2 regions of the Lysinibacillus sp. FSL K6-0075 genome follow, and region 2 is predicted to be linked to the other one. Evidence: riboswitches for the same ligand, from Rfam matches in the RefSeq annotation. Region 2 holds a riboswitch; the other holds the start of a gene.
The links. A riboswitch is a leader RNA that binds a small molecule or an ion and turns the genes downstream of it on or off. The one in region 2 is predicted to bind cobalamin.
Positions count from the first base shown of each region.

Region 1: linked by a shared signal. The riboswitch ahead of cobT (nicotinate-nucleotide--dimethylbenzimidazole phosphoribosyltransferase) and the one ahead of MHB65_RS11495 (ABC transporter substrate-binding protein) in region 2 are both predicted to bind cobalamin.

Region 1 covers NZ_CP151947.1:1,274,340-1,279,171, forward strand. Annotated here, with positions in the region: gene MHB65_RS05940 (DMT family transporter) at 135-989, shown strand; cobalamin riboswitch at 1,074-1,250, shown strand; gene cobT (nicotinate-nucleotide--dimethylbenzimidazole phosphoribosyltransferase) at 1,338-2,393, shown strand; gene MHB65_RS05950 (trimeric intracellular cation channel family protein) at 2,445-3,050, opposite strand; gene MHB65_RS05955 (methionine gamma-lyase family protein) at 3,394-4,647, shown strand; gene MHB65_RS05960 (MerR family transcriptional regulator) at 4,802-4,832, shown strand, end outside.
Region 2 covers NZ_CP151947.1:2,345,445-2,350,276, forward strand. Annotated here, with positions in the region: gene MHB65_RS11485 (hypothetical protein) at 1-51, shown strand, start outside; gene MHB65_RS11490 (translation factor GTPase family protein) at 202-2,139, opposite strand; cobalamin riboswitch at 2,298-2,485, shown strand; gene MHB65_RS11495 (ABC transporter substrate-binding protein) at 2,652-3,644, shown strand; gene MHB65_RS11500 (precorrin-3B methylase) at 3,697-4,374, shown strand; gene MHB65_RS11505 (S9 family peptidase) at 4,446-4,832, shown strand, end outside.

The DNA.
Region 1 (4,832 bases), 1.1 Mb from region 2:
GTTTCGATCCATAGCACCCCCAACAATGTCTTTGCAGTAGAATCTACTGTTTAGGCATTCGATAATAGCTTGCTCATTTCGATAGATTCTACTGTATAGGCTAAAACGATATACGTAGAAAGTAGGAATTTGTAATGAGCGGAAAATTAGCATTTGTATTGTCCATGATTATTTTTGGTGCTGTCGGTGTTTTTGCGAAGTTTATTCCTTTATCCTCAAGTGAAATTGCCTTTTGGATGAGTATCATTGGCGCTTGTTTTTTGTTGGCCATATTTGTTTATAAAAAGGAAAGCTTTTCGAGGATCACGATTGTCCAAAATAAATGGCCGTTAATGCTTTCAAGTTTAGCATTATGCGGTAATTGGATATTTTTATTTCAGGCTTATAAGGAAACGACCATTGCCAATGCAGCACTAAGTTATTATTTTGCGCCAGTACTGGTCATCTGTTTATCTCCTATTATTTTAAAAGAGACGTTAGTAGGGAGAAAAATAGTGTATGTTGCTGTAGCATTAATAGGCCTATTTTTGATTGTCCAAAGCCAAAACATGGAGAACAGTGGTCACTTTATCGGTATTGTCTATGGTTTGATCGCAGCATGCTTTTACACGGTACTAACCTTTACAAATAAACGTATTCGTGGTTTAAAAGAGCCCGAAAATACAATTATCCAACTCTCTTTAGCTGCATTTTTGCTCTGTCTCTATATTGTAGGGACTACGGGTTTTCAAGTGATGCAAATTAGTTTTGGGTTCGTTCTAGTATTGATAGTACTTGGTATTGTGCATGCAGGTGTGGGGTTCTTTTTGTTCTTTTTAGGCATGTCTCAGCTAAAAGGTCAAAGTATAGCCATTCTTAGCTATATTGATCCACTGACATCATTAGTACTCTCAACAATGATTATTGGTGAACAAATGACAGTCCTACAAATAATAGGGGCTGTTCTTCTATTAGGCTCAACATTACTAAGTGAATTGGAAAAGACATAAGCCACTTTATAGTGTTACTGTTTAGTTTTACAAGTTTACTTTTCACATATTGACAGGAAAAGTGAGCTGTCGTAGATTTAAAGTAGTTGAATAAAAGCAATAGGTGCCCAATAGGGAGAATAGGGAATAAAGTGAAAAGCTTTAGCGGACCCGCCACTGTATAAGGGAGTTTCATAGTGAATGCCACTAGCAAATTGCTGGGAAGGTGCTATGAGATGTTGAACTTGAGCCAGGAGACCTGCCTACATGCTTTAGAAGATATAGATGATGGAAAAGTCTGTAGTTTATTTGTCATGACAATAAACTACAGACTTTTTCTTTTTGTCTTAAAAAGAGAGGAGCAATTTCATGCAATTACTACAAGACACGATACAAAACATCCAAGGTGCTGACCTGAAGGTGATGGAGCAAGCTAGACAGCGTATAGATGCCCTATGTAAACCCCCTGGCAGTTTAGGAAAACTAGAGTCCATTGCAGTGCAGCTTTCTGGCATAACTGGACAATTATTTCCGGTGATTGATAAAAAAGTCATCATTGTTTGTGCAGCAGATCACGGTGTTTGTGAGGAAGGTGTAACCACGAATCCACAAGATGTGACGGTCTTTCAAACATTAAATTTTCCTAAGGGAGGTACAGGTGTTTGTGCGATTGCGGGCATTACCAATGCAAAGGTAGTAACAGTAGATGTTGGGGTAAAAGAAGATATTCCACTTGATGCAGGTGTCCTCATTCATAAAATTAAATATGGTACAGGTAACATGGCACAAGGTCCAGCTATGTCTAGAGAAGAGGCTATTCAATCCATTGAAGTAGGAATTCGTGTGGCAACAGAGGAAATCAGAAAAGGTGCCAATGTACTTGGTACAGGTGAAATGGGCATCGGTAATACAACACCGAGTGCAGCGATATTAGCTGTTCTAACTGACTGTGACCCAATTGAAGTAACAGGATTTGGAGCAGGAGTTGGTCAAGGTGGAATTGCCCATAAAGCGGCGATTATTGAAAAAGCAATTAGCTTAAATACGCCTAATCCTAAAGATGTCATCGATGTTCTAGCTAAGGTTGGCGGGTTAGAGATAGGGGCGATGATAGGCATTATACTTGGCGCTGCAGTCCATCGTAAACCTGTTGTCATTGATGGATTTATTTCAACTATTGCCGCGCTCATTGCTTATAAGCTCGAACCAAAAGTAAAAGATTATATTATTCCTTCCCATGCCTCAGAGGAACCAGGGGCTAAAATTGCCGCTGCATTACTTGGCATTGAACCAATGTTGTACATGAATATGCGTTTAGGTGAAGGCTCTGGTGCAGCCCTAGCCTTTCCCATTTTAGATGCAGCCTGCTCGATGATGAAAAATATGGTGACTTTAGAAGAATCAATGCAGTTGTTAAAAAGATAAAAACAATAAAACAGCCAATGACTTAATTTTTGGTCATTGGCTGAATGGTATTTATGCTCGATTTAACTTACGTAATGGCAAGCGCCACTTCATCATATAGGAAAGAATACGTAACGCTGTAATTACTGCGAATAAAATATAAAGGAAAATGTCCCCTGTAAAAACCTCAAATCCGATTATCAGCCCTGCGAGAGCTGCCCAAACACCATAAACTTCATCACGGAGAACTAATGGTTTTCGTCTAGCTAATAAATCTCGTACAATACCACCACCTGAACCTGTTAAAACTGCAGCTACAATGACCGCGCTAATTGGCATATCAAGCTTCACAGCATAGAGTGCCCCTTGAATAGCGAATGCTGATAAGCCAATGGCATCTGTGAAGTTACCCCAACGATGCCAATGCTGAATCAGATGATGTGGAAAAATAAAGAATATCGTAATTGCAGCCAGTGCAATTTGAAACATCATATCCTGCCCCCATAGTGTTGTGACAGGTAGTCCGATGAGTAAATTTCGAATTGCTCCACCACCAAAGGCCGTAACAATACCAAGTATATATACACCGAATAAATCGTATTCTTCTTCCATGGCAATGATTGCCCCAGAAATAGCAAAGGCAATTGTTCCTATAATACTAAAAACCTCCCAAGCCATCCCTTTCACCCCTTCTATCAATAAATAAACTTTTTTATAAGTTAAAAGACTTTTTTACGTAACAGAATCTATGAATTTAATAGCCAAAATCAGTCATTAAATACGCTTCTTGAAATAAGTCCGCACATTAGCTTAGCGTAAAATTCCGTTAGAAACAATAGGCAAGTTTTACAGGTGCACATACAAATTGATAAAATGTGATTAAAATAAAGAAAAACATTCGTCAAAAGCATTTATATACCAGTGTTTGGTTAGGGAATTCTAGAGTGATTGATGTCAATTTAGATAGTCAATAAATCTTACTGAATGAAATGCGGGACAATTGTGAAATGGAGAAGAAAGAATGACGTTTACATCAAATTTATCTACACAAACGCTATCCTTAGCGACAAAAATAGAGGAGCAAGTGCGGCCTTATCATGCCAAGGTAGAAGAAATGGCATTTTATAACCAGCAGAAGGTGCTAGCAGCATTTCGCAAGCATCAAGTGAGTGACTACCACTTACATCCATCTAACGGCTATGGCTATGATGATGAGGGACGGGATAATCTAGAACGTGTTTATGCGGAAGTATTTGGAGCAGAGGCAGCCATTGTTCGCCCCCAAATTATTTCAGGGACACATGCAATCACGCTTAGTCTATTCGGTGTTTTGCGTCCTGGTGATGAGCTGCTTTATATTTCTGGTCAGCCATATGATACATTGCAATCCATTGTTGATGGTGGTGATAAAGATACAGGCTCACTGAAAGATTATAAAATCGGTTATCGACATGTGGATTTACTAGATAACCAGGCCATTGATTGGTCAGGTGTAGAAGCGGCCATTACAGCACAAACAAAAATGATTGCCATTCAACGTTCAAAAGGCTATGCAACACGTCCATCCTTTACGATTGATGAAATTGCTGATATGTGTGCAAAGGTACGTAAATTAGCCCCTGAAGCTGTTATTTTTGTAGATAACTGCTATGGTGAGTTCGTAGAGGCGCAGGAACCTACAGAAGTTGGTGCTGACTTAATGGCTGGCTCGCTCATTAAAAATCCTGGTGGAGGATTGGCGAAAATTGGTGGCTATATTGCTGGCCTAGCAGATTTAGTGGAGAAATGTGCCTACCGCATGACATCTCCAGGTATAGGTGCAGAAGCGGGGGCCACATTAAATACACTAGGTGATTTTTATCAAGGATTTTTCCTAGCGCCACATGTTGTATCGCAAGCATTAAAAGGTGCGATCTTTACAGCTGCAATGCTGGAGGAAATCGGTATGAACACTTCTCCAAGCTATCATGCGAAACGTACAGATTTAATTCAATCTGTGTCTTTCCAAACAGCGCAGCAAATGATTGCCTTTTGTCGTGAAATACAAGCGAATTCACCAATCAATGCCCATTATGCTCCGGAACCAGCATATATGCCAGGTTATGAAGATGATGTCATCATGGCGGCTGGAACGTTTATTCAAGGTTCCAGCATTGAGCTGACAGCAGATGGCCCAATACGACCGCCATTTACTGCTTTTATCCAAGGTGGACTAACATATGAACACGTTAAATTTGCAATTTGTAGTGCGGTTCAAGCCATTCAAAAATCATAACAAGACAATAGATTAAGCCTAAATATGAATAGTTTTTTACAATTTTCTATCAGATTGAAAAAAATAGTACCAACCATGTTAGATAACCTTACATGGTTGGTTGACAGTGAAAAAATTTCGTTATATGATAAGCGGGTATTGGAGGAGGACTTAAATGAGTCGTGAAATTAGACGAACTATGCCGT
Region 2 (4,832 bases):
CCCGCTTATTTGATGGACAAACCAACAAAGAAAGCTGTCGGTGCACTATAAAAACAAGCCCTCCGTTTTATGGAGGGCTTGCTTTCATTTAAATGCAGGATCGAAATATATTCACGTTCAAGCAAGAAATACTCGCGCTTGAGCGAAGAATACCCGCGGAAGCAAGCAAAACGCCTCCGAGCGAGCAGGCCGACTCCTGCCCTATAAACAATGCATGGCTGCCTGAGCTTCATGCCACGGAACCGTATATCCTTTGCCCTTTGCACAAAAAATACTAGAGGAACTATATTCAGGGTCGGCATTTTTATCGTAGCCAATCTGTGCAATCACTTCCTCTGTATTATGGCACATATCATAGCCATCAAATTGGAGTGTGAGTGCGCCTTTTCCATTTGTATAGGCAGCAAAGGTTGTGCTGTAGCTCATTAAAGTGGCAACGGGCGCGCGACCTGTTAGCACCACATCTGTTTCGGATAATATCGGGTCATCGAATGTGCCTGCTGCTTGCTGAACGTCAGTCATCATGCGGCCGATAAAGTCGTTTGAAGCCTTCATTTTAAAACGATAATAGGGTTCAAGTAGAACATTTTGGGCTTGCTCTAGTCCCTGGCGCAGCGCACGGAAACTAGCTTCTCGGAAATCGCCGCCCGATGTATGTTCATTATGCCCGCGACCTGTTAGAAGCGTAAAATGAACATCTGTTACAGGGAAGCCTGTAAGTAAGCCATGATGATCGCGCTCAAACAGGTGCTTTTCAACAAGGCGCTGATTGCCTACGGATAAATGATCTGCATGACAGGCATTGCTGAAGGTATTGCCGGTTCCACGTGGATTTGGCTCCATTAATAAATGAACTTCCGCATAATGCTTGAGTGGCTCGAAATGGCCATAGCCTGTCACCTTCGTCGCAATGGTCTCCATATATAAAATTTGCGGCTCGCCAAAGGAGACGGCTAATGAAAAACGTCTCATTAATACCTCTGTCAGGACCTCCAATTGAATGACACCCATAATATGGACATGGATTTCCTGGAACTTTTCCTGCCAAACGACACGTAAAGAAGGCTCTTCGGCTTCAATTAAACGGAAAATCTGTAGCACTTCCTTGATATGCTGATCGCCCGCATATTGAACCTTTGCCTGTAGCGTTGGGACAAGCTCATAGGGCTGTGTTAGCGTCGTTGTACCGATTCGATCTCCAATGTTTGCCTGACTCAGCCCTTTCACCGCGAAAATCTCTCCTGCTTCAACCTGTTGAACGGTCTCAAAGCGACTGCCATTATAAAGGCGAATTTCTGTCACTTTTTCCGTCACTTCACCAAATGAAAATTCATCCCGCACATGTAAGGAGCCCTTGACAGCCTTCATAAAGGTTAAACGCTGATGCCCATCATGACGAATTTTAAAAACCTCTCCTTCAAACGGGACATCCTGCTCAAATTGGGTAGCCGTTAACAGGGGAAGCTGGTCAAGAAATTCCTGAATGCCCTCATCCTTTAAGGCAGAGCCTATAAAGCAAGGGAAAGCACATTCGTTTTTAATCATGGCCTGTAGCTGAGCAAGACATGGTTCATGCTCTAATGACTCATTCAGAAAGGCATCCAGCAATTTTTCGTCGCGCTCCGCCAGCCATTCCATGATGCTATTTGACACATAATCTGCTCGCAGCGGTTCATCGACGAACAACACATGCTGAGAGCAATCTTTACGAAGCTGGCTCATGACAGCTCCTACATTTGCTCCTTCACGATCCGTTTTATTGATAAAGAAGAAGGTTGGGACATGGTATTTACGTAAAAGCTGCCACACGGTTTCAGTATGGCCTTGTATCCCTTCGACTGCGCTAATGATAATAATGGCATAATCCATCACACGGATGGCACGCTCCATCTCAGGGGAGAAATCGACATGCCCAGGTGTATCAATCAATGTGTATGTATCATCGCCAATGCTCATGCGACCTTGCTCGGCAAAGATCGTAATCCCACGCCTGCGCTCTAGCTCATGATTATCAAGAAAGGTATCCTGATGATCGACTCGACCACGGGCTTGAATACTATTTGTATGAAAAAGCACTTGCTCAGAGAAGGTCGTTTTCCCTGCATCCACATGCGCCAGTACACCGATTGTTTTGTACATAAGAAATCCTCGTTTCTATAGATTGCTATCTTTTCATTGTAACAGAATACTCGCATATATAATTCTTGTAAAATAGTTCGTATTTTTGTCGAAATAGTGCTAATATAGTGATGATTGCATAATTAGCGTCATACTACGCTAGTCTATCAATAGTATTGACCATAATAGAACGTATTGGTGCAAATGGCATTTGTCATTTGCTTAAAAGGGAAATCGGTGCAATTCCGATGCTGTCCCGCAACTGTAAATGGGGAGTCTATACAGCATGCCACTGTAGTAAAACTATGGGAAGGCGTATAGATGATGAACCTAAGCCAGGATACCTGCCAGTATGTGTTTTTTGACTAAGAACCACGAGGATGGGGATAGTGATAAAGGTAATGATGATACCGTTATTTCACTATGCTACTCTCTTGGCGACAAGAGGGTTTTTTTTATGCCCTTCCAACCACATGGGTAGTAAAGAAGTCTCTGATTTCTTTCTATATTTTAACAACAAAGGAGAAAAGGACATGAAGAAATGGAAAAGTATATGGCTGATGATGATCATTGCCTTGGTCGCTATTTTAGGGGCTTGTAATGCAAAGGACAAAACTGAATCAGCAGCACAAGGTGAAAAGGTTGAGCCATCTGAGGCAGCAACAGAAGTAACCATTGAAAATAATGACACAAGCCAAACATATAAGGAAGCACCTACGAAAGCGATTAGCTTAAATCAGCATGTGACAGAAATTATGCTGGCGCTTGGCTTAGAGGATTCTATGGTTGGGACGGCTTACTTAGATGACAAAATCTATGAGCCCCTGCAAGAGGCATACGATAAAGTCCCTGTGCTTTCTGACCAATACCCAACGAAGGAGCAAGTGATTGATGCCGAGGCGGATTTCTTATATGCAGGCTGGAAAAGTGGCTTTGGTGAAAAGGGCGTTGGCACACCAGAGGAGCTTGAAGAATTAGGCATTCATACGTATTTACATACGGCTTCTAACATGACAAAACCAACATTAGAAGATATTTTCACTGATATTCGCAATATCGCGAAGATTTTCCGTATCGAAGATCGTGGCGAAGCTTTAATTGAGCAAATGACAAAAGATGTAGAGGCAGTACAAGCTAAATTACCAAAAGATAGCGAAAAATTACGTGTTCTTGTGTTTGATAGCGGTGAAAAGGATGTATTTACAGCTGGTCAAAACTTTATGAATGAGCTGGTGACAATCGCGGGTGGTCAAAATATCTTTGGTGATGTGGAATCAGGCTGGACAACTGTGTCGAAGGAAGATGCAGTAGATCGTAATCCAGAGGTTGTTGTCGTGATTGATTATGGTGAAACAACGGCAGAACAAAAGATCCAATTCTTAAAAAATGATCCAGCATTAAAGGAGATGGAAGCTGTCAAGAATGATCACTTTGTCATCCTGCCACTTTCAGCAGCATCTGAAGGGGTTCGTGCGGCAGAGGCCATTGAAATTTTAGCGAAGGGCTTCTATCCTGAAAACTTTTAAACCAATTTGAGCTAGCGCTTTGCTAGCTCCTTTTTCATAAGGAGCGATATCAATGAACGCATTTCAAAAAAACGTACCAGATCAAACATTTGAAACACTAAACCGTGAGGGTGAATTTACCCGTCTAGCAGTTAGCCCTGGCATTATCAATAAGCATTATACGCCAGCGCAATTTCAAAAAATAGCCGAAATTGCTGGCGAAAAGGGTGCGATTAAGTATTCCGCCTCCTATAGTATTCTCGTATCCATTCCAACGAGCGATGCGACAGAAGCTGTGCAAGCCTTACAGGAAGCGGGTCTTTATGTTGCGTCCTCTGGCTCCATTATTGCCATGAAGGCTTGCGATTTTTGTGATGGTGAGAAAATGGAGGCTGCTCCGATAACTGAACATCTTTATCATGCTTTAGAGGGGATCAAGGTACCTGCAAGAGTACGTGTCAATATCAATGGCTGTGCATCTGCCTGCTACAATGCAGTCTATGATGATATTGGGCTCGTGTATCAGCAGGAAAGCTTTGATGTCTATTTAGGTGCTGTGCCGATGGGGGCAAAGGCACAGGCTGGCACATTATTCGCTAAAAGGGTAGGTGTCGAGCACATTGAAGATTTTTTATTGCACATGATAAGCCTTTATAAAGAGCATGCTCGCCCGAATGAACCCTTTTATAAATTTTATCGCAGAACCAAGTCCGCAGAATATTGGGAACTAGTAAAAAATTCTATTAAATAGCAGGAATATTACTTAGGGTGTCGAAGTATTGTAGTAAGGCACAGAAAATTACAATACAAAGGAGCAAGAACATGACATCGAAACAAGGGATTCAACCAGAAGATCTTTATCACTTAAAATCAGTAGCAGATCCACAGCTATCACCCGATGGAACTGAGGTAGTTTATGTAGAGACTCGTATGGACGAGAAGAAAAACGACTATATCTCGAATTTATTTTACATAAACTTGAAGGACAAAACGCCACAGCAATGGACATTTGGTGAGGATAGAACAAGTTCCCCTGTTTGGTCACCAGATGGCAGCCAAATTGCGTTTTTGTCAACGAGAACAGGTAAATCGCAAATTTATGTGCTATCGAAAGCAGGTGGAGAGGCAAAACAGCTGACACATTGTAAAAATGGGGCGACATCCCCTGTCTGGTCCCCATGTGGCAAGAAAATTGCTTTTTCAGTCGTC